DNA from 4 places in the Shinella sp. GW835-FHT14H05 genome. Region 4 is predicted to be linked to each of the others. Evidence: predicted binding sites of a transcription regulator. Region 4 holds the regulator's gene; each other region holds the start of a gene.
The links. Region 4 encodes LexA, which represses DNA repair genes until DNA is damaged. Its sites were predicted from a motif close to TGTTCNNNNTGTGTTCNG; they were not measured.
Positions count from the first base shown of each region.

Region 1 (7,289 bases), on a different contig from region 4:
AGAACTCTCCGGCCGTTTCTCCTTCCGAATATTCGGGTTGTGACCATGGCCGAAGTGAGCACAGTCAAAGCCAACCGGCGTCATGCGAAAGAGCGACAGCAAGAGATCCTGTACGATCGGGAACTGGAAGACCTGCCGCCAGAAATGCGCTGGCGGGAATGGATGATGCGGATCGAGGCGGTGATCTTTGCCTCGGCGGAACCGGTCAGCCGCGAGACGCTGGCGCGGTTGGTGGGAAAGGAATGCAGCACCGATCTGCTGATCGACGATCTGATCGAGGAATTACGAGACCGGCCCTACGAACTGGTGTCGGTCGCCGGAAGCTGGCAGCATCGGACCCGGCCACGGTTCGCCGAGACAATCCGCGCCTCGTCGGCGCCGACGCGGGGAGGGACAGCAGCCCTTTCCGAGTTCGAGGCGATGGTGATAATGGCGGTGGGATATTTCCAACCCGTCACCCGCGGCGAACTGTCGAAGATTTTTGGCAAGGAAGTCAGCCGCGACGTCATCGGCAATCTGCGCGGCGCGGGGTTCATCGGCTCCGGGCCGCGTAGTCCGACTCCGGGCGCACCTTATACCTACGTGACCACGCCGCACTTCCTCTCGGCCTTCGGCATGGAGACGTTGCGCGACCTGCCGAACATCGAAGCGCTGGAGGATGCCGGCCTGCTGAGCCGACATGCGGTTCAAAACGAAATCGCCGCCTCGGAAGGCGGCGAGAACGAAACGGACGAAGAAATGTCCTTTATTGAGTAATGCCCGTCGTTTGCAGCCGTTTTGTTATCGCAATCGGGCTGACGAGCATCGCCGTCGAGGCAAGTGCCATCGACAGGCCGAGCTTCATCGGGAACAGCAGTAATTGATCGAATAACGGGCTGTCGGAGTAGGCGGCCGTCATGCTGCCGATAGACCGCTCGAACGGCCGTACCACCGCCTCGGTGGCGTCTTGCACTTCTGCGCTGTTGACCGGTTCATTGCCGGGAATGCCTGTCGGGATCGGTTCACCAAGCTTCAGGTCTGACATGGTCGCGTCCTTTTACGGTTGACCAACCATAAGTGCTGCAGCGCACAAAAGTTCCGTATGGGACGTCCACCGCTGGAGTTTGATGTGCCACCGGTTGATGCGTCATTCCAGGTCAAGCGACTGCTTGAGTTCGTCGATGCGCTTCGAGGCTTCTGCCTTGGTCAAATCCTCAGCGTAGGCGTCGGGCTGGTGTGCCTGCTCCGACAGGGTCTTGAGATAGGAGCGCTGCGCCCCGGTCATCGGCTCGTCGCCGCTGACCCAGTCGTCCGGGTCTTTCTGCGTGTTGGAAGAGGTATCGGTTTTCGGGTTGTCAGTCATAAGTGCCTCCTAGATTCGTTCTCCAAACGTTCTTTTGTCGCTGATGGTTCCGCTTTCTACTCGATCGGCTCACGGAACTCCGGTATCGGCCCTTCGTTCGCTTGCGAATTCGCAAGTCGAGGAGAAGACGATTGCCGATCATTGCCACCGCCGCCTGGTCCATTCCCAAAAAGGTGGCCGACCGGTTTGCGCAGGAAGGAGATCGCCTCACCCCATATGCATCGGTGTTCGACGGCGTCGAAATCAATTCCACCTTCTACCGTCGGCACAAGGCATCGACCTTCGCGCGGTGGGCGGAATCCGTGCCGGACAGCTTTCGGTTCGCGGTCAAGATTCCCAAGGAGATCACTCACACCCGCGCGATGAAAGACATCGCCGAGCCGTTCGGCACGTTCCTTGAAGATATCACGCCGCTCGGAACGAAAAGAGGACCTCTGCTTTGCCAGTTGCCGCCGTCGCTGGCCTTCGACGCGGACGCGCTGGACAGTGCGTTTAATACAGTACGGAAGGCCGATGACGGACCGATCGTCATTGAGGTACGACACAAGAGCTGGGCGTCGGCCGAGGCGCTGGATCTGCTAAAGAGCTACGCGATCAATCGGGTTCTTGCGGATCCGGCGCCGGTGTGGCCGACGAAAGATTTTGACACACCGCCAAAATACGTCCGTCTCCACGGCAAGCCGAAGATCTATTACTCGAGCTACGCCGACGAGGAGATCAAGCCGTTCTCAGACCTGTTGGCGGCGGATAGCTGGTGCGTGTTCGACAATACCGCCTCCGGGGCAGCGATCGAAAACGCGCTGACGCTGGTTGATTTCCATCTGAAGCGGTAGCAAATCGCCGAAGCGAAAATGACAGTGATGGCAGAGATTAGGCTGCGTGAAGGAACAGCATAAATTTCTGGGAGTTATGGCGAAATGAACCAGACCCTCACTGAAATCGACACGATCGCCGTGGAAGCCAAGCTGGCATCAGGCCTGGTGTACGTTCCTGGATTAGAGACCGGCATCACCCGCAAGTTGGGCGCCAGAGGTTTCATGTACTATCGACCGGACGGCCGACGGATCACGGAAGCTGCCGAGATCTCTCGATTGAATGCCTTGGCGGTACCGCCAGCCTATACCGATGTCATCATTTCGACCAACCCGTTCTCTCACCTCCAGGCGATCGGCAAGGACGCGCGAGGCCGTCGCCAGTATCGTTACCACTCCGACTGGCACGCGCATCGGGGAAGAGCCAAGTTCGAACGGCTCACCGACTTTGCCGATCGCCTGCCAGATCTGCGTGAGCGTGTTGAGATAGATTTACGCTCTCGCGGCCTGACAATGAATAAAGCCTTGGCTACCGTGGTGTGGATGCTCGACAACCTGTACATCCGCGTCGGTAACGCCGCGTATGCCGAGGCGAACAAGTCATATGGTCTGACGACTCTGCGCAATCGCCATGTGAAGGTCGAAGGTGGCAGCCTTAGGTTCCGCTTTAAAGGGAAGTCGGGCAAGGAATGGAACCTTGCTCATAGCGATCGTCGCATTGCCAACGTCGTGCGAAAGCTCCAGGAGTTGCCCGGCCAACACCTCTTTCAATATGTTTGCGATGAGGGCGGATGCAGACCGATTTCTTCGCACGACGTAAATTCATATATCCGCGAAATTACCGGCGAGGACTTCAGTTCAAAGCAATTCCGGACATGGGGTGCCACCTGCATGGCGGTTGAAGCTCTTGCTTCGCTTGAGGTCGCAGCGACCAAGCGCGACCTTGCTCGCCAGCTTAACGGGGCGATCGATGCAGTCGCTTCGAAACTCGTCAACACTCGCTCGGTCTGTCGCTCCTCGTATATACATCCGGCGGTGTTCGAGGATTTTCAAGCTGGAATGCTGAGCGATGTGCTTAAGCTGAAGACCAGGAGCGAGCGGTTCCAACAGTGGCTCGACGAGGAGGAAATCCGCGTCCTACGTTGGCTTAAAAAGCGTTCGGCTGCTTCTATAGAGACGTAATAGCAACGGGCGGCGAGATTAGTTTCTTTGTTCCAGCCTTTCCATAGGCTTGGGTAAGTACACCGAAACGGCTGACAATTCCAATAAAGCGCGGCATCTCAATATCTTATTATATGTGATGCAATAGGCGCTCAACATCTCAAATAGACTATCAATAAACGCATGTTATCGATGGTTATCAGTCCAACCCACAAACATACCATGTGACGAACTGCAATATTGCTATAGAGTTCTCTTAGCAAATCGTTTACCATAATATCAATGGCTTACGATCTCGCGAAAATCAGTATGACAGCCCTGATGGAGCCGGCTTTTCGGGCGGGTCTCGCCCTTACGCGTCTGGATGAGCGCATCGCCCGTTCGCCGGTCGGCCAGGGCTTAGTCGAACGCACCCAATTCACCGATGCCTGTGCATCGCTGTGGATCGACGGCGAGCTCGTCCACTTGGAAGACCTCATTCTTCACGACGCCACGAAGGATATTCGCACACCCACCCACGAGCTGACAATCGCCCGCGACGTCCTGCGCACTCGTCGGCGGATCGCCGGCCAATCCCCGGATTGGGCGTTCTCTGCCGACGGCATCCGCTCGCTGCGGAAAAACGCGGAGATCACGACGGCTGACACGGAAGAGGCGCAGACGATCGGTGCCATCCGGCGCACCGTCGCGGACGATCGGGAAGGGGAGGGGGATGACGCCGACGACGTCGAAAATCTGCCCGGCGTCGACTATGCCGCCATTGATGCTGTGCTCACCCGATCCGAGGCTGCGATCGAAAACGCAACACGGCCCGGCCGTGGCAGCGCGTCGGAAAAAGATCCGATCATCTATGACCTCGACTGGGACGAGGATGCCCGGCTCAACGAGTGGCGCGGCGTCCTGCGCCAGGCCGAAAACTTCCCGGCGGCGCTGCAGGCGATCGTCGCCCTCGATGCCTGGAACGAGCTTTCCGTCCTGCAGCACGCGCCATGGCTTGGCAGACTGTTTGGCGCGTCGATCCTGCGCCAGGCCGGCGTTACAACCGGCGCCCATCTCGCGGCCATCAATCTCGGCCTCAAAACCATTTCCGTCGATCGACGCCGGCATCGCGATCGGGAAACCCGGCTGCTCGCTATCGCTCACGGATTTCTGGCGGCCGCCGAGATCGGCATGAAAGAGCATGATCGGCTGACGCTGGCGAAAACGATGTTCGAGCGAAAACTGGCGGGGCGGCGGACCTCGTCGAAGCTGCCGGAACTGGTCGAGCTGGTGATGGCGAAGCCGTTGGTGTCGGCCGGGATGGTGGCGACGACGCTCGAGGTGACGCCGCAGGCGGCGCGGCGGATTGTTTTGGAACTCGGCCTCAGGGAGATGACGGGCAGGGGGAGGTTTCGGGCGTGGGGGATCGTTTGATGGCCCTATCGAGGGGCCAATATGAAATTGGCTTTGTTTGTGACCTAAAATGGCAATGGTTCACGCACTAAAGAAATCTTTATTTCATCCTTTCCATAATTCAATAAATCCAGCTTGTCGGAAAGCTGGAAATCATTATATTGATCTAATCCGATGACTGCGCGAACTCTTTGCATGAGGTTTCAAGATTGGCTCAGGCAGACAAAGATAACGTTCGCGACGTGGCTGACGCGGATAGCAAGTCTCTCAATTTCAAAGTAAGCGACGATTTCAAACGTGAGTTCAAGGGCTTTGCCGTTGCTCATGGAATAACGATGACGGACCTCCTGAAAGAAGGGTTCGAGCTGGTCAAGATGAGGCGCAAAGGTGCTTGATCGTCTCCGCCAAACACCGCGCAGCGACGTACTTTTGGTGCGGTCATGACGCCGGTCGCTGATGCAGCCGCTGCAAAGTCGGCTGAGTGGCTTTTTGCCATCGGTGAAAACGACACTCTCCCTCCCGTTGATGGGTTGGTCGCTGTCAGAGACTTTGACGCGACGAGTCACCTGCCAGAGGTCGTCGCAGTAATCGAGCGTGCTCGCAGCTACGGTGCTCGGGCCGTGTTTTTCGAAGCGCAGCGAAACGGCCGTCCTTCTATCGCTCAAGCATTAATATTCGACGCAAAAGATCATCCTGACGAAAAGCAATTCGCTGAGCTCCATAAGCGTCTTTGGAGCTGGGGGGGCGTTCCACTGCTGTATCGGGTTGGACCTGGAGTGATCCAGCTGTTCAGGTGCGCGCATGCGCCGGACTTCTTGGGGCCGAACGATGTCCCCGTTTGCAATCCTATCCGAACGCTCCAGTTGGGTGCCGATATCACCGCGGCGGAAATCTGGTGGGATGCGAAACGGATTCGCAACGGCGCCATCTGGGACGATCCTGACGCTTGCGAGTTAATGCTCTCGGCCACAAAGTCAGCACATCGCAAGCTAGTGGCTGGAGTACGGGTGCTGGCTGGTCAGCTCACAGATAGCCATCTCCTCGATGCACAGCTGCGCCGCCGGCTGCTTATCCTTACCTTGTTGATCGCATATTTGGAGGAACGGTCGGTCTTGCTTCCCGATGATTTCGGGAAAGTGCTTCCTGGCGCGGAGCATTTCTTTCAGGTGCTGGCTGACGCTCCAGCCTTAATAAAGCTCTTGGAGATGCTGGAGGCGCGGTTTAACGGACATGTCTTCCGACTGCAGGACGAGGAGCGCGTTGCGCTGCAGAGAAGCGTGGACTTATCTCGTTATGCGAAGCTTGTGCAAGGATACGAGGATGAGAACGGGCAAGGCAATTTTTGGCGGCTCTATTCGTTTCGAGACCTACCCGTCGAGCTTATAAGCAATATCTATCAGCTCTTCGTCAAAGACGCCGCGAGTTCTATATACACCCCGCCAGCACTCGTTCGGCTTATGCTTGAAGAGGCACTCAGCTGGGATAGGTTGGATGAGCTCATGGCGAGCGACGGCGTGTTGCTCGATCCGGCATGTGGCTCGGGTGTTTTTCTCGTTGAAGCATTTAAGAGGCTTGTCCTTCATTGGCGATCGCGCCACGGCTGGAGAAAGCCAGACGTCGGTACACTCCGACAATTGTTGCTTCGTATACACGGTATCGATTTAGAAGATGGCGCGGTCGAGCTCGCTGCGTTCAGCCTATGCCTGAGCTTATGCGACGCGCTTGACCCCGAGGAGATCCGAGCAAGCATCAAGCTTTTTCCGCAATTGAACGGTGTCTCATTGCATGGAAGCTGTTTCTTCGAGGCCCGAGAGAAAGGTCTCCTCACAGACCACGTAGCCGTAATTGTTGGCAACCCTCCGTTTGAGTCTTCTCTAACCACTGACGGTGCGAAGCGCGCGTACAAGCGTTACAGTGAACAATACGGCGCTCTAGCTGACAATCAACTTGCCTACCTTTTCCTGCATGAGGCGATGGTTTCTTTGCGGCCCGGCGGCATCTTGGCGATGATTGAGCCAGCAGGATTTCTTTACAATCAAAACGTTTCTTCGTTCCGAAAACGCTTTTTCGCGAATTGGCGTGTACGAGAAATTCTGGATTTCGTTTCGGTTCGAGGACTGTTCAAAAAAGGCGAGGCGGATCCGAAAATCGTTGTGGTTTTAGCTGAAGCGCAAGAGGCGACCCCTGACGGCAAGCTGCTACATGCTGTGTTTCGCCGTAACGGCAGAGCCACCGCTGAACAGGGCTTTGATATTGATTACTACGATCTTCATTGGCTGAGGAATGCGGACATCGGTGCATCTGGCGATGTCTGGCGCGCAAATCTGCTAGGCGGAAGTCGCGTGAGAGTCTTGATTGAACGGTTGCGAAAGTTCCCCACGCTGCGCGACTATGCAGTTGAACGTGGATGGGACTTCGGTGAAGGTTACATTGCTGGTCTGAAAGGGATCTCGAGGCCGGCTGATCACCTGGTGGGAAAACCCCTCCTGCCGACGGAGGCCCTCTCGGAGGACGGTATTGACACTGAGGCAATCGTCACTGTTCCCGATCGGCCAATCAAGGATACCAAAACCGCGCGAAGA
Region 1 is NZ_JBXAFY010000027.1:21,076-28,364, reverse strand. Features, by position in the region: gene AC1Q6Z_RS33815 (DUF1403 family protein) at 1-43, shown strand, start outside; gene scpB (SMC-Scp complex subunit ScpB) at 46-756, shown strand; gene AC1Q6Z_RS33805 (hypothetical protein) at 746-1,024, opposite strand; gene AC1Q6Z_RS33800 (DUF3072 domain-containing protein) at 1,127-1,342, opposite strand; gene AC1Q6Z_RS33795 (DUF72 domain-containing protein) at 1,474-2,175, shown strand; gene AC1Q6Z_RS33790 (DNA topoisomerase IB) at 2,260-3,336, shown strand; gene AC1Q6Z_RS33785 (RHE_PE00001 family protein) at 3,589-4,728, shown strand; gene AC1Q6Z_RS33780 (hypothetical protein) at 4,911-5,372, opposite strand; gene AC1Q6Z_RS33775 (HsdM family class I SAM-dependent methyltransferase) at 5,484-7,289, shown strand, end outside.
Region 1: the regulator LexA is predicted to act here: its motif matches at 1,359-1,376, upstream of AC1Q6Z_RS33800 (DUF3072 domain-containing protein).

Region 2 (7,289 bases), on a different contig from region 4:
GCCATCATAGATCTTCAGTTCCTGCAGGTCCTTCGACACCATGATCTGGAGGGGACCTTCGAGCGTTCCGCCGAGCGCCGTGGCGCAGCTCAGCATCAGGCCCAATATGCTCATGCCAGTAGCGAGGCGAAACTTCATGTAACCCATCCGTACGCAATACAAACCGAAGGGGAGCTTAGTGCATCCAGTTTAAAGAAGGCTTGATGCAGCTGGCGATCCCCCGATCTGTGCCAACCCGATGCAATGCAGAACGCTGGTTCTTCGGGATTTATTCGGTGGGGGTGTCGGTTTTCCCGGCGGATTTGAAGGTCAACTTTTCGTGAAAGCGTTCGGGGCCGGATTTGCCGAACGTATAGCCGGTTTCCACGCTCGCCTTGCCGAACTTGTCGCGCAGCGTGTTCATCGCGGCTTCCGCGGCAGCACGGCGGCTCGCGGCCGGATCGACGAGATCCGGCGGGTCCGCGCGGCCGGGATCGGCAAGCTCCGTGACGCCGATGCCGATCAGCCGGTACTTCGTGCCGTCCACTTCCTTGCGCAGCAAGTCGAGGCCGGTGCGAAAAATCCGGTCGGCGAGCATGGTCGGGTCTTCGAGCTTGCGGTTGCGCGTGCGGGCCTTGAAATCAGCGGTCTTCAGTTTGAGCACGACCGTATAGCCGGCAATGCCGGATTTCCGCAGCCGCGAGGCGACCTTCTCGCTCAGGCGGCGCAGATGCGTGACCAGTTCGTCATAACCCGCAATATCGTCGAAGAAGGTGGTTTCGGCCGAAACGCTCTTGGCGGCGTCGTTCGGATGCACCTCGCGGTCGTCCTGCCCGCGCGAAAGGTTGAAGAGGCGCTTGCCCATGACGCCATAGCGGCGCATCAGGTCGGTTTCCTCCATGGTCTGGAGCTGGCCGACGGTGCGGATGCCGTCGCGCTCCAGCGTCTCGGCAAAGGCCTTGCCGACGCCCCAGATCAGGCGCACGGACTTGTCCCGCAGGAAATCGAGCGCCTCCGCTTCGCCGATGACGGAAAAGCCGCGCGGCTTGCGCATGTCCGAGGCGACCTTGGCGAGGAACTTGCAATAGGAGAGGCCGATCGAGATGGTAATGCCGATCTCCTTTTCGACGCGCTCGGCAAAGCGCGCGAGCACGCGGGCTGGCGGATCGTGGTGCAGGCGCTCCGTGCCGCGCAATTCCAGGAAGGCCTCGTCTATGGAGAGCGGCTGCACGAGCGGCGTCAGCTCCTGCATCATGGTGCGAATCTCGCGCCCGACCCGCACATATTTCTCCATGTTGGGGCTGATGACGACGGCGTTCGGGCAGGCCTCCAGCGCCTTGAACATCGGCATAGCCGAGCGCACGCCGTGGATGCGCGCGACGTAGCAGGCGGTCGAGACGACGCCGCGTTTGCCGCCGCCGATGATCACCGGCTTGTCGGCAAACTCCGGATTGTCGCGTTTCTCGATCGAGGCATAGAAGGCGTCGCAGTCGATATGGGCGAGCGTCAGGTCATAGAGTTCGTAATGATAGACGAGGCGGGGGCTGCCGCAGGCGCGGCAACGGCGCAGATTGGCCGGCTGCCCGGAAAGGCAGTCACGACAGAAGCCCGGAAAACGCTGTGCGGCGGTGCTCATGAATGGAACAAATATTGAACATCGCGACATTACTGCGTAAGTTGGCGAGTCTCAAGAGGAACCGGGGCTGAAAGCATGACGACGCACAGGCTGGACGCGCGGTGTCGCACACCCGGTTTATTCCCTCAGAAATCGGTGTCGCCATACGGTCCGGAGAGGATCGCGTGGGCGCGCACGACCGTCTCCGGCGTGATGCCCGTCGCGGCGCTGAAGTCGAGCAGCGTCGGCTCGTGTCCCATCAGGAAATCGACGAGGCCGGCGAGAAAGCCGGGATCGTTGATGGCGTTGCGCACTTCGGTGGGCGCGACGCCGGTCAGCGCGAGGAAACGCGAGAGCAATTCCGGCTCGCCGGCGATCCAGCCGAGGATGGCGACAGCGGTTGCTTCCGCCTCCGCCGTCGCGGGTGTATCTTTTTGGCTTTTCATCGTTTTCCCTCGGGAAATTTACCTTTTAATCAACCAAGTGCCGCTAACGTGGCTGCGGTCAGGCTGGGTGATTTCGGCTTTGCCGCAACTTATCGATCTTCCGGAGGGTTGCAAGGCCGGTGAGAGGAACAGGGACGCACAATGCCCAAGCAAGTGATGATTGTCGAGGACAACGAGCTGAACATGAAGCTCTTCCGGGACCTCATCGAGGCGTCCGGCTACACCACCATCCAGACCAGGAATGGCATGGAAGCCCTTGATCTGGCACGAAAATACCGCCCGGACCTGATCCTGATGGACATCCAGCTTCCGGAGGTTTCGGGTCTCGAAGTCACCAAGTGGCTGAAGGAGGACGACGAGCTCCATGTCATCCCCGTGATCGCCGTCACAGCCTTCGCGATGAAGGGCGACGAGGAGCGTATCCGGCAGGGTGGCTGCGAGGCTTACGTCTCGAAACCCATCTCCGTTCCGAAATTCATCGAAACCATTAAGACCTATCTCGGCGACGCATGAGGTAGAGACCAGGGCCATGACAGCACGCATCCTCGTCGTCGACGACATTCCGGCCAACGTGAAGCTGCTCGAAGCGCGGCTGCTCGCGGAATATTTCGACGTGCTGACGGCCGATAACGGTTATGAGGCACTGTCGATCTGCGAGCGCACCCAGGTCGATCTCATCCTGCTCGACATCATGATGCCCGGCATCGACGGTTTCGAGGTCTGCGAGCGGCTGAAGGCCAATCCGCGCACGTCGCATATCCCGGTCGTCATGGTAACCGCGCTCGACCAGCCGTCGGACCGCGTACGCGGCCTGAAGGCCGGCGCCGACGATTTCCTGACCAAGCCGGTCAACGACCTCCAGCTCATGTCGCGGGTGAAAAGTCTGGTGCGGCTGAAGACGCTGACGGACGAGCTGCGCATGCGCGCCGCGACCGCCCGCGCCATCTCCATGGAGGAGGGGCTCGACAATGTGATGGGCGACGAGGCGGGCGACGTGCTGCTCGTCGACAGCCGTGCGAGCTCGCAGGAGCGGATTTCCCGCGCGCTGAAACCGATCGCCGACGTCACCTGCACGTCCGATCCGCAGGCGGCCCTCTTCCAGGCGGCCGAAAGCAATTACGAACTGGTGATCGTCAACGCCAATTTCGACGATTACGATCCGCTGCGGCTCTGCTCGCAGTTGCGCTCGTTGGAGCGCACGCGCTTCCTGCCGCTGCTGTTGATCGCCGAGCAGGGCCATGACGACCTGATCGTGCGCGCGCTCGATCTCGGCGTGACGGACTACCTGATGCGGCCGATCGACCCGAACGAGCTGATCGCCCGCAGCCTTACCCAGATCCGCCGCAAGCGCTGCAACGACCGCCTGCGCGCCAGTGTGCGCCAGACGATCGAGCTGGCCGTGACGGACGGCCTCACGGGTCTGCACAACCGCCGCTACCTCGACAATCACATGAAGCTGCTGATCGACCGCGCCACCGCGCGTGGCCGCCCGCTGTCGGTCTGTATCACCGATATCGACCGCTTCAAGCTCGTCAACGATACCTACGGCCACGATGCCGGCGACGCGGTGCTGCGCGAATTCGCCAACCGCGTGCGCTCCGCCGTGCGCGGCGCCGATCTCGCCTGCCGCTACGGCGGGGAGGAGTTCGTCCTGGTGATGCCCGATACGTCGGCCGAGATGGCGGCGGGCGTGGCGGAGCGCCTTCGCACGATCGTCGAGCGCGAGCCCTTCCGCATTCCCGGCACCGATGTCTTCCTGCCGATCACCGCCTCGCTCGGCCTTGCCTCCGCGCTGCCTTCGGGCGACAGCCCGGAAACATTGCTGAAGCGCGCCGATGCCGCGCTCTACGAGGCCAAACGCTCCGGACGGAATCGCGTCGTGGCTGCCGCCGCCTGATTCGGGTGGTTCGCCGGCATCTGGCGATAGGTTGTCCACAGGCCAGATTGCACTCCGGCCATTTGGCTTGAAGTCCGGGCGGGTCCCGAACGCAGCCGGAAGGCGGATTTCGGGCCCCTGCGGCTCATGCCCGCGGCGAAATTTCGCTATAAATCCTACTATTTATTTTTGGTCAGCCTTATCAACGGGTTGTGCTGGCTGCAATCTAACCGTGTGGCTTCGCGGCATTTTATCAGGGTTGTGGGTGGTTCGCGCTATGGTTGACGTAACGTGGACCCGCCGTTGTTGTGATCCATAACGTAACTGGAACCCAATGAGACAAGTGTCGCCGCCGCGGTTAACTATGAGACAAGGAGCGGCGAGGGGAGCGTTAAGAATTCGTTGATTTTTTTTCTTTTTCGCGCGATGTTCAACTCATGGGCGGCAAACAAGCCCGCACAACCGGTTACCCCATGATGCTAGGTCCGCCGCATCTCCTGGGTCGTGGGGTCGGTCGGCTGGTTACGACACAAACGGAATCCTCGTGCCGTCGTCGTATCTGGCCGACCCCCGTTCAGCGCCGCTCCCGTGAAGGGAGCGGCGTTTTTGATTCGCGAATCTCTGAAGAGTTTGCAGCGACCCGGCCCAAAAGGAAAGGCGCCGGACGTTTCCGCCCAGCGCCTTTGCGAACCGAAAGGGTTGCCAAGATTACTTGATCTTGGTTTCCTTGAATTCGACGTGCTTCTTGACGACCGGATCGTACTTCGTCTTGGTCATCTTGTCCGTCATCGTGCGGCTGTTCTTCGTCGTTACGTAGAAGAAACCGGTGTCGGCCGTCGACAGCAGCTTGATCTTGATGGTGGTAGCCTTGGCCATGGTCGTCCTGCCTTTATGAAAAACGAAGCCGCGGACAGCCAGTCTGCTCCACGGCTTAAATCTGGGCGGAAACTACAAATCGCGCCCGAAAAGTCAAGCCCGTTTCGGTCGGAAAACGATCCGGGCCAGTGAAAGTACCAGGTAAAAGCCGAAGAAGGACACGATCGCCCAGGCAAAACCATCATTGCCGGAGACGTCCATCGCCGCACCGATCGCCTGCGGACCCACCACCGTGCCCACCGCATAACAGAAGATGAAGGCGGCATTGGCGGCCGCGAGGTCCGCCCCGACGAGTCGCGAGCCGAGATGGCTGAGGCCGACCGTATAGAGGCCGGCGACGCAGCCGCCCCACACCAGCAGCACCACGGCCATCAGCACCCAGTTCTGCGACACCAGCGGTAGCGAGAGCGCGCCGACGAGGCCGATGACGGCCATGATCGTCAAGAGGCTCCTGCGGTCCTTCATGCGGTCGGAGAGCATGCCGAGCGGGATCTGGAACGCCATGTTGCCGATGCCCATGACGGTGAGCAGCAGGGCCGCCTGCGGCTCGCTGAAGCCGGCACGGGTGGCGTAGATCGGGAAGAGCGAAAGACCACCCACTTCCACCGCGCCAAAAATGAAGACCGCGGCCGTTGCCGTCGGCACGAGCAGCACGTACCGCATGAAATGCAGCTCCGGCTTCTCGTCGATGATCGGGCTTTCGGCACGCGCGATGTAGATCGGGAGCGCCGCAAGCAGGATGATCGCCGCGCCGACTGCAAACGGCAGCACGCCGTCGCTGCCGAGGATGGAGAAGAGCAGGGGGCCGGTGGCAAAGCCGAGCGACAGCACGGTCGCGTAGATGCCGAGCACCAGGCCGCGCCGGCGGGGCGGGGCGGCGGCGTTGATCCAGAATTCCGAGAGGATGAAGAGCGTGGTGATCGCGCCGTGGAAGACCAGGCGCAGCGGGAACCACAGCCAGAAATTCTCGATATAGTAGAAGCCGAGGCCGCTGATGGCGGAAAGCAGGATGGCAAGCAGCATCGTCGTCGACGTGCCCCAGGCATGGGCAAGCCGCGTGGTGAAGGGCGCTGCGGCCATGGCGGCGACGCCCGCCATCGCGGAGTTGATGCCGATCATCGTAGACGAGATGCCGCGCTTTTCCATGATGATGGAGAGCAGCGGCAGGCCGAGGCCGATGGCGATGCCGACTGCGGAAATGGCGGCGACGGCTGCAATGAGAGACCTCCAGTGGATGCTCTCCACCGGGCCGGAGGTGCCGGATTGCGGCTGCGTCATATGCGATCGATCCTCAAAGAATATCCCGTAGGTGACGCCCGCGCTGGGCGTAGAACAGCGGCGCGGGCCTTCCGAAGGGCAGAGACTTGTCTTCCTGAATGCTTTTTTTAAGCTCTTCAAGGATCAATACGGTTATGTCGGGCATGTCGATGCCCTTGTGGTCAAAAATATCTACCCAGCGCAGATCTTCCAGCTCATGGCTGGCCTTGGCGCCGGCCGGATCGACGCCCGCCTCGTCGGCAAAGAGCGTGAAGAAGCGTGTGTCGAAGCGCCGCACCATGCCGGCGGGCGTGATGGCGCGGGCGAGAAAGCGCAGGTGGGAAAGGTCGGGGCGGAAGGGAAGCACGCCTTCCGCAGGCTCGGCGAGCGGTGCGCCGACCAGGATGCCGGCCTCTTCGTAGAGTTCGCGCACCGCCGCCACGCCGAGCGCGCGCAGCCGCGAATTGGAACAGCGCGTGCCGGCCTTCAGCGCGAGCCGCTCGTTGGCGAGCGGGTTCAGCGGGTTGGCGATGGAGACCAGGCGATCGCCGGCGTCACGCCGGCCGCCGGGGAAGACGTAGACGTCAGGCATGAAGACATGTTTGCTGCTGCGTCGGCCGACGAGCACACGCACGCCGGCCCCCGACCGGTCAAGAAGCAGGATCGAGGCTGCATCGACAGGCCGGACAGATGTCATGCCGTCCGGTCGCCATAGGCTGGAGCGGCCTCCGCCTCGGCGGGCTTGTCGTTGAACCCGTGCATCTTCAGCGCCCATTGCAGGCCGATCGTTCCGCCCTTGATGGGCTGCATCATGAGAAGCGCCAGGATAAGCGTGATCGGCGTCCAGATGGCGAGATGCTGCCAGGTGGAGAGCGGCCAGACGAGGTCCGTCATCATGTAGCCGCCGACGACGATATGGCCGACGATGGTGATGACGAGATAGGGCGGCAGGTCGTCGGCGCGCTGGTGCGTATAGTCCTCGCCGCAGGCCGCACAGTTGTCGACCGGCTTCAGGAACGAGCGGAAGAGGCGGCCGGTGCCGCAGGCCGGGCAGCGGTTCAGCATGCCGCGCTTGATGGCGCGGCCGAGCGGGCGCTCCGCTGGCGCGGCACTCGCGGTATCGCCGAATTGCAGCGTGCTGCTGGTCTCGTTCGCCTGCATGTCCAAGTCCTTCCTGCCGGCACTTTTGACCGGCCTAACGTCTCCCGCGGGGAGGGCGGGTGCCCGGCTGGCGCCGCGG
Region 2 is NZ_JBXAFY010000010.1:12,910-20,198, forward strand. Features, by position in the region: gene AC1Q6Z_RS24715 (L,D-transpeptidase family protein) at 1-138, opposite strand, end outside; gene AC1Q6Z_RS24720 (DNA polymerase IV) at 269-1,615, opposite strand; gene AC1Q6Z_RS24725 (DUF3572 domain-containing protein) at 1,741-2,040, opposite strand; gene AC1Q6Z_RS24730 (response regulator) at 2,182-2,553, shown strand; gene AC1Q6Z_RS24735 (PleD family two-component system response regulator) at 2,570-3,937, shown strand; gene rpmG (50S ribosomal protein L33) at 4,625-4,792, opposite strand; gene AC1Q6Z_RS24745 (MFS transporter) at 4,886-6,070, opposite strand; gene AC1Q6Z_RS24750 (NUDIX hydrolase) at 6,084-6,746, opposite strand; gene AC1Q6Z_RS24755 (DUF983 domain-containing protein) at 6,743-7,210, opposite strand; gene rnr (ribonuclease R) at 7,245-7,289, opposite strand, start outside.
Region 2: the regulator LexA is predicted to act here: its motif matches at 1,619-1,636, upstream of AC1Q6Z_RS24720 (DNA polymerase IV).

Region 3 (7,289 bases), on a different contig from region 4:
TCCGTCGATTGCGCCGCGGTTGCGGAGGAGGGGGAACTCGCCCTGGACTATCGCGAAAACCGCCTGACGGATCAGAAGGGCGCGGTTCATCCGATCAAGCGCCATTACGTCCAGACGGTGGTCGGCAGCCCGATCGGGAGCGAGGTGAAGATCGAGCTCGAAACGAATGACGTGATCTGGCTTTCGCCGGCCGACGGGGCGGGGGTGTTTTCGGACAACTGGATCGGAGTACTGCTCTCGCCGAAAGCGGGCGTCATCGTCCAAGAGCTTCGACCATTGGTTTGTCGACCAGTGAAATAAGGCTTGGTGGGAAGCCGCTTCCGGTTACGGCGGATTTCCTGCCGTCGCTTGCCTCATCCCTAGGTTCGATTTACTTGGGCCGAATCGGAAGAGGTCCAGTCGGCAGGCAGAGGTGAGGATGCTTCTGCGCCGCAGGGGAAGCTATGGGTCTATCATATGAGGCACGAAACACAGAAAGCCAGCAAGCCGTATTTCCGTTTTTCTCCCTTTACGGCAATACTGAAATATTTGTTGCGAATGCAACTTCTCGTCGTTAAAATTTCGATTCGGCGAGGCGGGGCACATGATCGAAACTCAAACCGGAACAGCGTCACAGACGGAGGCGAATGCCGACGACCTGCAGACTTTAAATTTTAAGGTGCCTCGCTCGTTCAAAAAGGCCTTCAAAATCTATGCGGTCGAGCATGGAATCAGCATGGTCGACCTTCTCCGCGAAGGCTTCGAACTCAGCAAAAAGCAGCGCAAATCGTGAGAAAAGCGAAGGCAGCCGTTGAGGAGACGTTGCGCGTCGAGCCCTCGTTGGCGACGGCGATCGATGCGCTTGCCCAGAACGGTAAGCTAATCGACGGCTTTATGGTCGTGGAAGGCTACTCGCCAGCAGGGCGCCCACCAGCCGAAGTCGTCGTCATGGAAAAGGCAGCCGAGTACGGCGCGACCGCAGTCTTCTTTGAAGCGGGAAGCGCAAGGCATCCCGGCCCGGCCCAAGCTTTCATCTATATCTCCAAAGGTTCTGCGAAGGACCCCGAGTTCGCTCGCCTCCATAAGCGTTTATGGAACTGGGGTGGTGTGCCTGTGGTCTATCGACACACGCCGGGTCTCGTTCAACTGTTTCGTTGCCGGCATGATGCAGATTTCCTCGACAAAAATGGTGCGCTCGTTTGTCGGCCGGTCGACTTCATCAGGCTAGCCGGAAAAATTGCGCGCGCAGAAGCCTACTGGAACGCGGAGCTTTTGCGCAACGGCACGATCTGGGATGATCCTGAAGTATCGGAGAAACTTTTATCCAGGGAGAAGGCCGCGCACCGGGCGCTCATCACCGCTATAGGCCTGCTCAATGCCAAACTGAAGAGAGGCGAACTCAACATTGCGCCAGAGTTGGTCCGTCGTCTTCTGATCCTTTCACTGCTTATTGCCTACCTCGATGAGAGGGGCGCACTTGGTGAAGGTTATTTCGGTAGTTTCCTACCAGGCGCATCTGGTTTCGCGGATATTTTGACGCAAGGAAGTGCGCTCGTTGCTCTTCTTGAAGATCTTGAATTAAAATTCAACGGCGGTGTTTTCTCGCTGGATGACGAACATAAGCTTGCCCTGAAGGACGGCCTCGATCTTTCCGGCTTCCAGCGCCTGATCGATGCTAAGGAAGATAAAGACGGTCAGCTTGATTTTTGGAAAAGATATTCCTTCAAAGATTTGCCCGTCGAGCTGATAAGCCATATCTACCAAATGTTTGTGAAGAATACGAAGAGTAGCGTATATACACCGCCTGCTCTCGTACGGCTGCTTTTGGACGAAGTACTCGACCCCGCGCGCCTCGATAAGATTGTCAACGATGGCGAGCTGCTTCTTGATCCAGCATGCGGTTCAGGGATATTTCTCGTAGAAGCTTATAAAAGGATCATTCTTCATTGGCGTAGCAAAAATAACTGGGGTCGTCCCTCTGTCGCCGTCTTAAAGGACTTGGTTCATCGCCTTCGCGGGACCGATCTAGAGCATGGTGCAGTGGAGCTTGCTGCCTTCAGTCTATCGCTTGCAATGTGCGACGAGCTTACCTCTGATGAGCTTGGACGCAGCAAAAAGCTATTTCCTCCCCTGATCGATAGGACAATTATTACAAGTTGCTTTTTTGAGCATCTTCAAAAAGACGGTTTCAAGGATAGGTTTGGTGTGGTCGTTGGGAATCCGCCGTTCGCGTCCGAACTCGACACTCCCGGCGCGATCGAGAGCTGCAAGCGGTATGATGAGGCCCATCAGTCTCTGCCCGATAAGCAGATAGCCTTCCTTTTCCTCCATGACAGCATGTCACTACTGGCTCCGGGTGGTGTCCTCTGCATGCTGCAGCAATATAATTTCCTCTATAACCCGGGTGCCGATGATTTTCGAAGGGAGTTCATCGCGAAGTGGGATCTCCGAGAGATCCTCGACTTTGTATCGATCCGCGGCTTGTTTGATGCAGCGGACACAAAAGCAATCGCAGTCGTGGCTGAAGCAAGCGAACCTACTGACGATCGTAAGGTTCTTCATGCAATTTTCCGACGAACACCTCGCGCGCGAGCAGATCTTCGTTTCGAAGTCGATTACTATGATCTTCAATGGCATCGCCGTGGTGATCTACTGAAGGACAGTGGCGTCGTCGTCTGGCGTGCGGGTCTCTTAGGCGGGGTGCGCGTTCAAGCTGTTGTCACGCGGCTGCGAATGTGTTCGACGCTTGGCGACTTTGCAGCCAAGCATCGCTGGGAGCACGGTGAAGGGTTCATCCAAGGAGACAAGGGCCGAGGCAGTATTGTCGACTACATTACCGGAAAGCAGTTTCTGCCATCGGAAGGCTTGACGGGGAATGGCGTCGAGACGGACCAGATTAAGGTGATGCCACGAGTTCCGATCGAAGTGCCGCGTAGGGCGGAAATTTTCCGACCTCCACTTCTTCTCGTTCGCGAACAAATGGACCTACATCATAGCTTTTGGGACAAAGGCGACCTTACCTATAAAGACCAGATCGTTGGATTCTCTGGTAAGGATCCACGCCCGCTTAAAGCTGCCTCGAAATGGCTTAACAAAAACAAACTTAAACTACAGGGGTTCGTCGCGGCAAATAGTACGAAGCTTTTCACGAAAAAGGCGACAGCGATCTCCTGCAAGGATATCTATGAGCTTCCATTCCCATCCAATGGCGATTTGGACCTAAGCGAAAACGAGTCAATCGTCCTAGACGACATAGCGCTCTACTATAGAGAGTTCATGCGTCATGGCTTCGCCTCGCCAGCTGGCAAGCCGCCGACCGGAATCGATGCGTTTCGCTCGCTCCTTTGCTCTCAGATCAATGCAATTTATCGCGACAATCAACTAGTCCCACTCGAATCGCAAACTTGGCCGGGGATGAGGTGCGAACTCTTTGCATTCGGAAAGGCCAACGTCGATCTGGGCGGAATGTCAGATCTGAAGGAGCACGTCGAAGCACTTCTGCATGAAAAGCGAGGCACAAGTCTAGCGATGACCCGCATTGCGCGAATTTACGATCGAAAGTTTGTCTATCTGATCAAACCCGACAGGGAACGTTACTGGTTAAAATCAATCGCACTGCGAGATGCAGATGACCTTCTCTTTGATCTTCGCGGCCAGGGTTTTTGATGCTCGCTGACGATCCTTCAGGCGCTGCAACTGGCGCATTCGACACCGATATGCATCTACCTGGAACGTTCCTGCGTGAGATGATGCAATTCGTACTATCTTGCCTTCCACTATGGCGGGACGACCCCATTCGCCGAAAAAATGTAACGAGCGAAACGACGTTGACGAGCCAGTTGTGCAAATTTCTAAACAACCATACCCGGCGCGCCAAACTCGACCATATCAATTTTCAACCTGAGGATCCGGATACAGCAAAAGGGGGGAGGACAATTGATCTGATAGCTTCCCCGAAAGGCTGCTCTATTTGGATCAACGGCCGCCAGCATACATATTATGATCCCCTAATTCCTATCGAATGTAAAAGGCTTCCAACTCCAGACCTTAAAAAGCGAGAACGGCGCGAGTATCTTCACACCAGAAGGTCGACAACCGGTGGCGTTCAGCGATTTATGGCTGGCCTTCACGGCGGAAATTACGAAACCGCGGCTATAATTGGCTATGTTCAATCGCGAACTTCTGACGCTTGGATGGAAACCTTGAACCATTGGGTGAAGGCCTTTGTCGCTTGCACCGTAAAACCATGGACAACCGCGGATTCCATAGCAATCGAGCACCACGATGCAGTGGCCCGTACCATTTTGGGTAGATCATCACATAACCGTGTTGGGCGCCCGCCAATTGAGCTGTGGCACTTGCTGGTTGAAATGTAGGTTGTCAAGGAAACGGCTGGGGACCCTGCAAACACAGAAAGTCTTTCATCGCACGATTCGTTATGTTATAATATATCGCATAAGTTCTATTATGGAACCTACCGCTCAATGGCGGGCAGGCGAGGTCACTCTCCAGGGTTTTCTTTCGCCCGTGACGCTGCTACGTTCATTATATGTTCCGGTCATCCTTTGCGCTTCGATCTTGGGATGTATCCTCTTTTTTCGAGCTATAGACAGATGGCAGCGACATATCTGGAAAAACTAAATGATCGCCAGCGCGAGGCGATCGAGCATGGCATAGGCCTGGCCGACGGTTCAGTTGGCGGGCCACTGCTCATCATCGCCGGCGCCGGGAGCGGCAAAACCAATACGCTGGCCCACCGCGTCGCACATCTGATCGTCAATGGCGCCGATCCGCGTCGCATCCTCCTGATGACCTTTTCGCGACGCGCGGCGGCGGAGATGGGGCGCCGCGTGCAGCGGATCTGCCGGCAAGTGCTCGGCGACAATTCGGCCGTCATGGCGGACGCCATGGCCTGGGCCGGCACCTTCCACGGCATCGGTGCGCGGCTCTTGCGGATGTATGCTGAGCAGATCGGCCTCAACGTCGACTTCACGATTCATGACCGTGAGGACAGCGCGGACCTTATGAACCTCGTCCGCCACGAGCTTGGCTTCTCGAAGATGGAAACCCGGTTTCCAACCAAGGGCACATGCCTTGCTATCTATTCGCGCGTAGTCAATTCGGAAAGCTCGATCAACGAGGTTCTGAAATCGTCCTATCCCTATGTGATGGGCTGGGAGGAGCAGGTGAAGCAACTTTTCGCCGGCTATGTCGAGGCGAAACAGGCGCAGAACGTGCTCGATTACGACGACCTGCTGCTCTACTGGGCGCAGGTCATGTCCGACCCCGAGCTTGCCGACGACATCGGCGGCCGGTTCGATCACGTCCTTGTCGACGAATACCAGGACACCAACCGCCTGCAGGCGTCAATTTTGATGGGTCTCAAGCCCGGCGGCCGCGGCCTGACAGTCGTCGGCGACGATGCCCAGTCGATCTATTCGTTTCGAGCGGCGACGGTGCGCAATATCCTCGATTTCCCGAAGAAGTTCTCACCAAAACCGGCCGACGTGATCACGCTCGATCGCAATTATCGCTCAACGCAGCCGATCCTCGCGGCGGCCAACGGCGTGATCGATCTTGCCCGCGAGCGTTTCACGAAGAACCTCTGGACGGATCGGAAATCCGAACAAAAGCCGATGCTCGTCACCGTCAAGGACGAGACCGACCAGGCCAACTACATTGTCGAGCAGGTGCTGGCGAACCGCGAAGTCGGCATGACCTTAAAGCAGCAGGCGGTGCTCTTCCGGACATCGAGCCATAGCGGTGCGCTGGAGGTGGAGCTCACGCGTCAGAATATCCCGTTCGTGAAGTTCGGCGGCCTGAAGTTCCTCGACAGCGCGCATGTGAAAGACCTCCTGGCAACGTTGCGCTTTGCGCAGAACCCGCGAGACCGCGTCGCCGGCTTCCGCCTCCTGCAGATGCTGCCGGGCATTGGTCCGCAGACGGCCGGCAAGATCCTCGACACGATCGCGGCCGATCCCGAACCACTCCAATCGCTTGCGGAGATCCCGCCGCCGCCCAAGACGGGTGAGGATTGGCCCGCCTTTGTCACCTTGCTCACAGCCCTCCGCAAAGTCGAGGGCGGATGGCCTGGAGAAATCGGCCTCGCACGTCTCTGGTACGAACCGCATCTCGATCGCATTCACGAGGATGCCGATACCCGCAAGGCCGACCTCATCCAGCTCGAGCAGATCGCCGGTGGATATCCCAACCGCGAACGCTTCCTCACCGAACTGACGCTTGACCCGCCGGATGCCACCAGTGGCCAGGCCGGCGTGCCCCTGCTCGACGAGGACTATCTGATCCTCTCGACAATCCATTCCGCAAAGGGGCAGGAATGGCGCGCCGTTTACATGCTTAACGTCGTCGACGGCTGCATTCCCTCGGATCTCGGCACAGGCACGACCGCGGAACTCGAGGAGGAGCGCCGGCTGCTCTATGTCGGGATGACGCGGGCGCGCGACAAACTCACCCTTCTCACGCCGCAACGGTTCTTCACGCACGGACAGAACGCCCAAGGCGACCGTCATGTCTATGCGTCGCGGACGCGCTTCATCCCGGCCACGCTCCTGCAGTTCTTCGAGGGGACGAGTTGGCCAAAGGTCTCGGCGGCCGCCAGCGAGCGCAGCGCCAAGCAGATCCGCATCGATGTCACCGCGCGCATGCGATCGATGTGGAAATGACATGAGCGCGGACGGCGACAACCCGATAAGGAAGATCATCCATGTCGATATGGATGCCTTCTATGCGTCGGTCGAACAGCGCGACAATCCAGAGCTTCGCGGAATGCCAGTCGCCGTCGGTGGCTCAGCAGCGCGCGGCGTCGTTGCCGCGGCGAGCTACGAGGCGCGCGCCTTCGGCGTTCGATCGGCCCTGCCATCGGTAACGGCGAAAAGGCGCTGCCCGGACCTGATTTTTGTGCCGCCGCGCTTCGACACCTATCGCGCGGTCTCCGCTTAAATTCGCGAGATCTTTGCCGAACACACAGACTTGATTGAACCGCTCTCCTTGGACGAAGCCTATCTGGACGTGACCGAAAACAAGCAGGGAATTCCAATCGCCACCGAGATCGCGACAATCATCCGGGCGCGCATCAAGGAGGTCACTGGCCTCAACGCATCCGCCGGCATCTCCTATTGCAAATTCTTGGCGAAAATGGCCTCGGACCTCAACAAGCCCAATGGCCAAGCAGTAATTTTACCGAAGAATGGTCCGGGGTTTGTTGAAGCGCTCGCGGTCAAGAAATTCCACGGCGTCGGGCCGGCGACAGCCGCCAAGATGGAGCGGCTTGGCATCCTGACCGGTGCGGA
Region 3 is NZ_JBXAFY010000012.1:142,622-149,910, reverse strand. Features, by position in the region: gene AC1Q6Z_RS27405 (hypothetical protein) at 1-300, shown strand, start outside; gene AC1Q6Z_RS27400 (hypothetical protein) at 584-772, shown strand; gene AC1Q6Z_RS27395 (Eco57I restriction-modification methylase domain-containing protein) at 769-3,645, shown strand; gene AC1Q6Z_RS27390 (ATP-dependent helicase) at 4,593-6,662, shown strand; partial or broken gene dinB (DNA polymerase IV) at 6,664-7,289, shown strand, end outside.
Region 3: the regulator LexA is predicted to act here: its motif matches at 4,519-4,536, upstream of AC1Q6Z_RS27390 (ATP-dependent helicase).

Region 4 (7,289 bases):
GCGGCGACCTGATCGCGGCCCTGCGCAAGGCCCATGCCGGCGAAATCGACCTTATCGGCGTCGGCGGCGAGGCGCTGCAGGCGCAGGGGCTTCAATCGCTGTTCGACTTCTCTGAACTCTCCATCATGGGCATTTCGCAAGTGTTGAAGCGCCTGCCGTCGCTGCTGCGCCGCATCCGCCAGACAGCGGAAGCCATCATCGCCGCGCGCCCGGACATGCTCGTCATCATCGATAGCCCGGATTTCACCCACCGCGTCGCGCGCCGCGTGAGCAAGGCGCTGCCGGACCTGCCGGTCGTCAACTATGTCTGCCCGAGTGTGTGGGCCTGGAAGGAAGAGCGTGCGCCGCGCATGCGCGCCTATGTCGACCATGTGCTCGCGTTGCTGCCCTTCGAGCCCGCCGTGATGGCGCGCCTCGGCGGCCCCGCGACCACCTATGTCGGCCATCGGCTGATCGGCGATCCCGATATCCAGCGCGTGCGCGCCGCAAGGCTCGCCCAGCCGGCGCGCAGCGAACTCGTCTGCCTGCTGCTTCCCGGCTCACGCAGCACTGAAATCAGCCGCCTGCTGCCGGCCTTCGGCGAGGCCGCCCGGGAGTTGACCGCCCGCACGCCCGGCACGCGTTTCCTGCTGCCGACCCTGCCGCGGCAGGAGGCGCTTGTGCGCAAGCTGACGGCCGACTGGCCGGTGAAGCCGCAAATCACCCTCTCCACCGCTGAAAAATGGCAGGCCTTTGCCGAGGCCGATGCCGCGATCGCGGCATCCGGCACGGTCATCCTGGAGCTTGCGCTCGCCCGCGTCCCGGTCATCTCCACCTACCGGCTCGACTGGCTGGCGAACCTCTATCTCGGGCGGATTCGGGTCTGGACCGCGGCGATCCCGAACATCATCGCCGACTATGCCGTCGTGCCGGAATACCTGAACGACATGGTGCGTCCCGGTGCGCTCACGCGCTGGTTCGAGCGGCTTTCCGCCGACACGATCGAGCGCCGCGCCATGCTGGAGGGATATGACCTCGTCTACGAGCGCATGCAGACCGAGCGCCCGCCCGGCGAGACCGGCGCGGCCGTCATCCTCGATCTCCTCGCAACAAAAAAGCCCGGTCGAAACTGACCGGGCTTTTTCATGTGGTTCTGCCGAAAAATCAGCGCTTGGAAACCGGCAGGTAATCGCGCTTCGGTTCGCCGATATAGAGCTGGCGCGGGCGGCCGATGCGCTGTTCCGGGTCTTCGATCATCTCGTTCCACTGGGCGATCCAGCCGACCGTGCGGGCGAGCGCGAAGAGCACGGTGAACATGGTGGTGGGGAAGCCCAGCGCCTTCAGCGTGATGCCGGAGTAGAAGTCGATGTTCGGATAGAGCTTCTTCTCGATGAAATACTCGTCCGTCAGCGCGATGCGCTCGAGTTCCATCGCGACTTCCAGCATCGGATCGTCCTTGATGCCGAGCTCGCCGAGAACCTCGTGCGTCGTCTTCTGCATGATGCGTGCGCGCGGGTCGTAGTTCTTGTAGACGCGGTGGCCGAAGCCCATCAGGCGGAACGGGTCGTTCTTGTCCTTGGCCTTGGCGACATATTCCGGAATGCGCTCGACCGAGCCGATTTCGGCCAGCATGTTCAGCGCCGCTTCGTTGGCGCCGCCATGCGCCGGGCCCCAGAGGCAGGCGATGCCGGCCGCGATGCAGGCGAACGGGTTGGCGCCCGAAGAGCCGGCGAGGCGAACAGTCGACGTCGAGGCATTCTGCTCATGGTCGGCATGCAGGATGAAGATGCGGTCCATGGCGCGGGCCAGAACCGGGTTCACCACATAGTCCTCGCAGGGTACGGCAAAACACATGCGCAGGAAGTTCGAGGCGTAGTCGAGGTCGTTCTTCGGGTAAACGAAGGGCTGGCCGATATGGTACTTGTAGGCCATGGCGGCGATCGTCGGCATCTTGGCGATCATGCGCAGCGAGGCGACCATGCGCTGGTGCGGATCGGTGATGTCGGTCGAGTCGTGGTAGAAGGCCGACAGCGCGCCGACACAGCCGCACATGACGGCCATCGGATGCGCATCGCGGCGGAAGCCGGTGAAGAAGCGGCTCATCTGCTCGTGCACCATGGTGTGGTGCGTGACGCGGTAGTCGAAGTCGTCCTTCTGGGTCTTGGTCGGCAGTTCGCCGTACAACAGAAGGTAGCAGACTTCGAGGAAGTCGCCGTGTTCGGCAAGCTGCTCGATCGGGTAGCCGCGGTGCAGAAGCACGCCTTCGTCGCCGTCGATATAGGTGATCTTCGATTCGCACGAGGCGGTGGAGGTGAAGCCGGGATCGTAGGTGAAGGCGCCGGTATTCTTGTACAGCGTGCCGATGTCGATCACATCGGGACCGATCGTGCCGGATCGCGTCGGCAGCTCGACCGACTTGCCACCGAACGATACATCCGCGATTGTTCCTGTCATAACGATCCTCCGTTGTTTCAAATGGTGGCACAGTTTCGTGCCGCAACCATGAACATGCTCGTTTTGCTAGCCCATTTACGATGCGCTGCCAAGCGATACCAAAGGCAAATTGTGCATTGCGATAACGGGCTTTCCGGCAACGCAATATCTACCCTTTCCGGCAAGTTGCAAGCAACTTCTGAGGGTGGTTTTCGTGTTGCGGAGGGCGCATGCTTTCTGTTTGGCTTATTATTAATTCACCCTACTTTTGATTGAATATTCTTGCGGCGGGTTGCATAATCGCCTGGGGAACCGGCGGGGCCGAGTGCATGGCCAGGATCGACATCGCGGAGAAGCAGGCGGCGCGCGAGGCAGAGGCCTGGGGCGTCGCGCCGGCTGGCGATTCGCTGCCGATACCGGCTCTGCCAGTGCCTCGTCGCAAGGCCGCACTTGTCGCCTATGCGCGCTACGCCGGTCGGGTTCGGGAAAGCCTTGCCGGCCAGAGAATCGATGCCGCCTTTGCCGAGGAGCGGGCGCACGGCCACTTCTTCCTGTTCGTGCCGGTCTTTCTCGGCATCGGAGCCGCCCTGTGGTTTGCCGCCGCCACCGATCCGCCAATTTATGCCCTGCTGCTTCTTGCCAGCGTTACGTTCTGGCCTGCCTGGCAGCTGCGGTATCGGGAGGACTGGGTGGCGCTCGCCGCGGGTGCCGCTTTTCTCGTTCCCGTGGGCATGCTGCTTGCGGCCGTGGAAAGCAGCCGGCTTGACACCGTCATCCTCGATACGCCGGTCACCACGCAGATCAGCGGCCGGGTGCTGTCCCGCGAAAGCGACGAGCGCGGGGCGATCCGCTACCGTATCGCGCTTGAGGCGACGCGCGATCCGGTGCTGAAGCGGCCACCCGGCGTCGTCACGCTGCTTGCCCGCAGTCGTCATGAACCGATCGCGATCGGCGCAGGCATAACGGGGCGTGCGCGCCTCGGGCCCCCGTCCGGCCCGGCCTTGGCCGGCCTCAACGATTTCGCCTTCGATGCCTATTTCGCTGGCACCGGCGCCGTCGGCTATTTTTACAGTGCGCCCAAAGGTGTTGCGACCGGTGAGGCGGGGCTGGAAGGCCGGGTCCGGCAGGAGATCGCGCGCTGGCGCAACAACCTGACCGAGCATATTCGGGGCCGCATCGGCGGCGATGCCGGGGCGATCGCCGCGGCACTGGTGACGGCGGAACAGCGGGCGATCGGCGCGGACACGGTCGAAGCGCTGCGGCAGGCGGGGCTTGCCCATGTATTGGCCATTTCAGGGCTCAACATGGTGCTCGCCGCCGGCACCTTCCTCGTCGGCGCGCGCATGCTGATGGCGCTGATCCCGGGGTTTTCCGAGCGATATCCGGCCAAGAAGATCGCCGCGGCCGGCGCGCTCATCATGGTGACGCTCTATATCCTCGTCTCGGGCGGCGCGCTGTCGGCCGTGCGATCGTGGATCATGATCTGCGTCATGCTTGTCGCCGTGCTCTTCGGGCGATCGGCCATCAGCCTGCGCAATGTCGCGCTTTCGGCGATCCTCATCCTGCTGGTGACGCCATCTGCCGTCACCAATCCAGGTTTCCAGATGTCCTATGCGGCGACGCTCGGGCTTGTCGCGGGCTACGCGGCCTGGCGCGAGCGGCCGATGCGGCGGGAAAGCCGGGGAGGGCCGTTGCAACTGTTCGGCGGCTCGCTCGGCCGTTTCTTCGGCGGGCTCATGCTCTCCTCGTTGATCGGCGGTTTTTCCACGCTGATCTATTCCATCGGCCATTTTCACCGCATCCCCGCCTATGGCCTCGCCGGCAATCTTCTGGCGATGCCGGTGATCAGCACGATCGTCATGCCCTTTGGCCTCATCGCAGTGCTGCTGATGCCGTTCGGCCTCGATGCCATCCCCTTCGCGATCATGGGCAAGGGCATCGAATGGATGATCGCGCTTTCGATGTGGGTCGCAAGCTGGAAAGGCGAAATCGTCACCGGTCAAATTCCGCAGTCCGCTTTCCTGCTAATCGGCCTCGGCGGCGGCCTGGCCTGCATCCTGCGCACCCGGCTGCGCCATGCCGGCACGCTGCTCGTCATGCTCGGGATCGTCATCGCCTGCTGGCCGGACGAACGCCGCGCGCCGGAAGTGCTGGTCTCGGAAGACGGCCGTCTCGTGGCGATCCGGCGCGGCGACACCGTTGCAACGAACCGCGCAAGGCCGCCGGATTTCATCTATGCGCAATGGCGCCGCGCGCTGCGGCTCGGCGATCTCATCAAGCCGGAGATGCGCAAGAGCGAAGGGCTGACGGTAGAGGAGGTCGGTGAAACCGCTGAAGGGACTGAAAAGCAGAGGAAGCCGCGCCACAAGGCGGATCGGCAGAGGGCGAAGGCCGCCATGGCATCCGCCCTGGAGGCCGCAGGAAAGGGCAGGGGCTTCATCTGCGAAACAAAGGCATTCTGCGCCGCTGTTTCGCCGAGCGGTTGGCGGATCGTCACGCTGGAAGACCTCGCCTTCCTCGGAACCGCCTGCGATGCTGCCGACCTCGTCGTCGTGTCCCAAGCCCTGCGGCTGGAGGAATGCCGCTCCGGAGCCCGGCTGATGACGGCCCGCCATTTGCGGCGCACGGGCGCACTGGAAATCCAGCCCGACGCCGAAAAGGCCGCTTCAACACTTTCCGACGCCGAGATCACCCCCGCCATCGAAACCCTCGACCGGCCCTGGTCTCGCCACCGCACCTATGATTGGCGTAGCGGCACCTTCGAGGCCGAGACGGCGCTCAATGATAGCGGCGAATGAGGCCGACGAGCTTGCCCTGGATCTTGACGCGGTCCGGCCCGAAAATGCGGGTCTCGTAGGCCGGGTTTGCGGCTTCGAGCGCAATGGAGGCGCCCTTGCGGCGGAAACGCTTAAGCGTCGCTTCCTCGTCGTCGACGAGCGCCACGATGATCTCGCCCGGATTGGCGGTGGTGGCGTTGCGGATGATCACGGTGTCGCCGTCGAGGATGCCGGCCTCGATCATCGAGTCGCCCTTGACCTCCAGCGCATAATGATCGCCGTTGCCGACCATCTCGGCCGGCACCATGATCTCGTGGGTGTTGTTCTGGATGGCGGAGATCGGAACACCGGCGGCGATGCGTCCCATGACCGGCACGGAGACCGACAACGACATGTCCGCTTGCGGCGTGCGCTGTACGGGGGCGGCCGGCACGGGCTGCTTGCCGCGGCTGCCTTCGATGACGGCCGGCGAAAAGCCGCGGCGCGGCTGGAGGCTTGGCGAATAGGCTTCGGGAAGCTTGATCACTTCCAGTGCCCGCGCCCGGTTGGGCAGGCGGCGGATGAAGCCGCGCTCCTCCAGTGCCGTGATGAGGCGATGGATGCCGGACTTGGATGCGAGATCGAGCGCATCCTTCATCTCGTCAAACGAGGGAGGAATACCGGACTCCTTCATCCGTTCATGAATGAACAGGAGAAGTTCCTGTTGTTTCCGCGTGAGCATGGCCCCTCCACCGAGAATCTTGAAACAATCCAGAATCGTGAAACAAATCCAGAACAGACACTATCTGTTCCATATGTGTTCCGCAAGGCCTTGGAAATAATAATATTGTTCAGACGGAGGGTTCGCGCAGGAGAAGTACTTCGCAGAGATCGCCTTGGGGAACGGCCGGGGCGTTTGGCGGTCGGATCAGCAAGCCTTCCGATTCGGCGAAGACCTTCATCATCGAGGAATCCTGCTTGCCGAAGGGGGTGACGCGCAGGTCGCCGGCCGGTCCCCGGACGATGCGGGCGCGGACATAATCCTGCCGCTGGTCGTTTTCCTTGAGCGGCACGGCGGCGATGGCCGGGTGCCGGCGGTTTTTTGCGGGCAGGCGGGCGAGGCGGCGCACCAGCGGCTCCAGGAAGAGCAGCGAGCAGACGAGGCTTGAGACCGGGTTGCCGGGCAGGCCCAGCACCTGGATATCCCCCAGCCGGCCGACCATCAGCGGCTTTCCCGGCCGCATGGCGATTCGCCAGAAATCGAGCTCCATGCCGGCCTCGCCGAGCACCGGCTGCACGAGGTCGAAATCGCCGACGGAGGCGCCGCCGAGCGTCACGAGCACGTCGATATCGAGCGCCAGGGCGTTTCGCACGGCTTCCAGAATCGCCTGCTTGTCGTCGCCGACGATCCCGAGGTCGATCACCTCCGCGCCGGCCGCCCGCGCGAGCGCCGAAACGCCATAGGTGTTGGACGCGATGATCTGGCTGGCGCCGGGCGGCGTTCCGGGCGGGACGAGCTCGTCGCCTGTCGCAAGCACCGCGACGCGGGGGCGGGCGTAGACTGTTAGCGCCGGATGGTTCATCGCAGCGGCGACGGTCAGGCGGCCGGCATCGAGCACGGCGCCGGCCTTCAGCACGGTCTCGCCTTCGGAAAAATCCTGTCCGCGTGGGCGCACATGGCGGCCTTTTGGAGTGAGGAAGGTCGTGCGGATGCGGCCGTCTTCCAGCTTTTCCGCGTCTTCCTGCAAAAGCACGGTATCGGCGAAGGAGGGCAAGGGCGCGCCGGTGAAAATGCGCACGGCCTCGCCCGGGCCGGCAGAGCCTTCGAAGGCGTGACCGGCGGAGGAGAGGCCGACGACCTTGAGGATGGCGCCGAGTGTAGCGATATCCGCGTGGCGGACGGCGTAGCCGTCCATGGCGGAATTGTCGAAAGGCGGCTGGGTCAGGCGCGCGGCGATGTCTTCGGCGAGGACGCGGCCTTGCGCGTCATGCAGCGAAACCGTCTCTGTCCGCTGTGTCGGCTTGGGCCGGGAAAGCAGGCGGTCGAGGGCGTCGGCGACGGGGAGGAGCGACATCAGGCGTTTGCCCGCTTGTAGTCGCCGGAGCGGCCGCCGGATTTTT
Region 4 is NZ_JBXAFY010000001.1:1,451,674-1,458,962, forward strand. Features, by position in the region: gene lpxB (lipid-A-disaccharide synthase) at 1-1,112, shown strand, start outside; gene gltA (citrate synthase) at 1,144-2,433, opposite strand; gene AC1Q6Z_RS07115 (ComEC/Rec2 family competence protein) at 2,742-5,210, shown strand; gene lexA (transcriptional repressor LexA) at 5,191-5,910, opposite strand; gene AC1Q6Z_RS07125 (molybdopterin molybdotransferase MoeA) at 6,020-7,243, opposite strand; gene moaC (cyclic pyranopterin monophosphate synthase MoaC) at 7,243-7,289, opposite strand, start outside.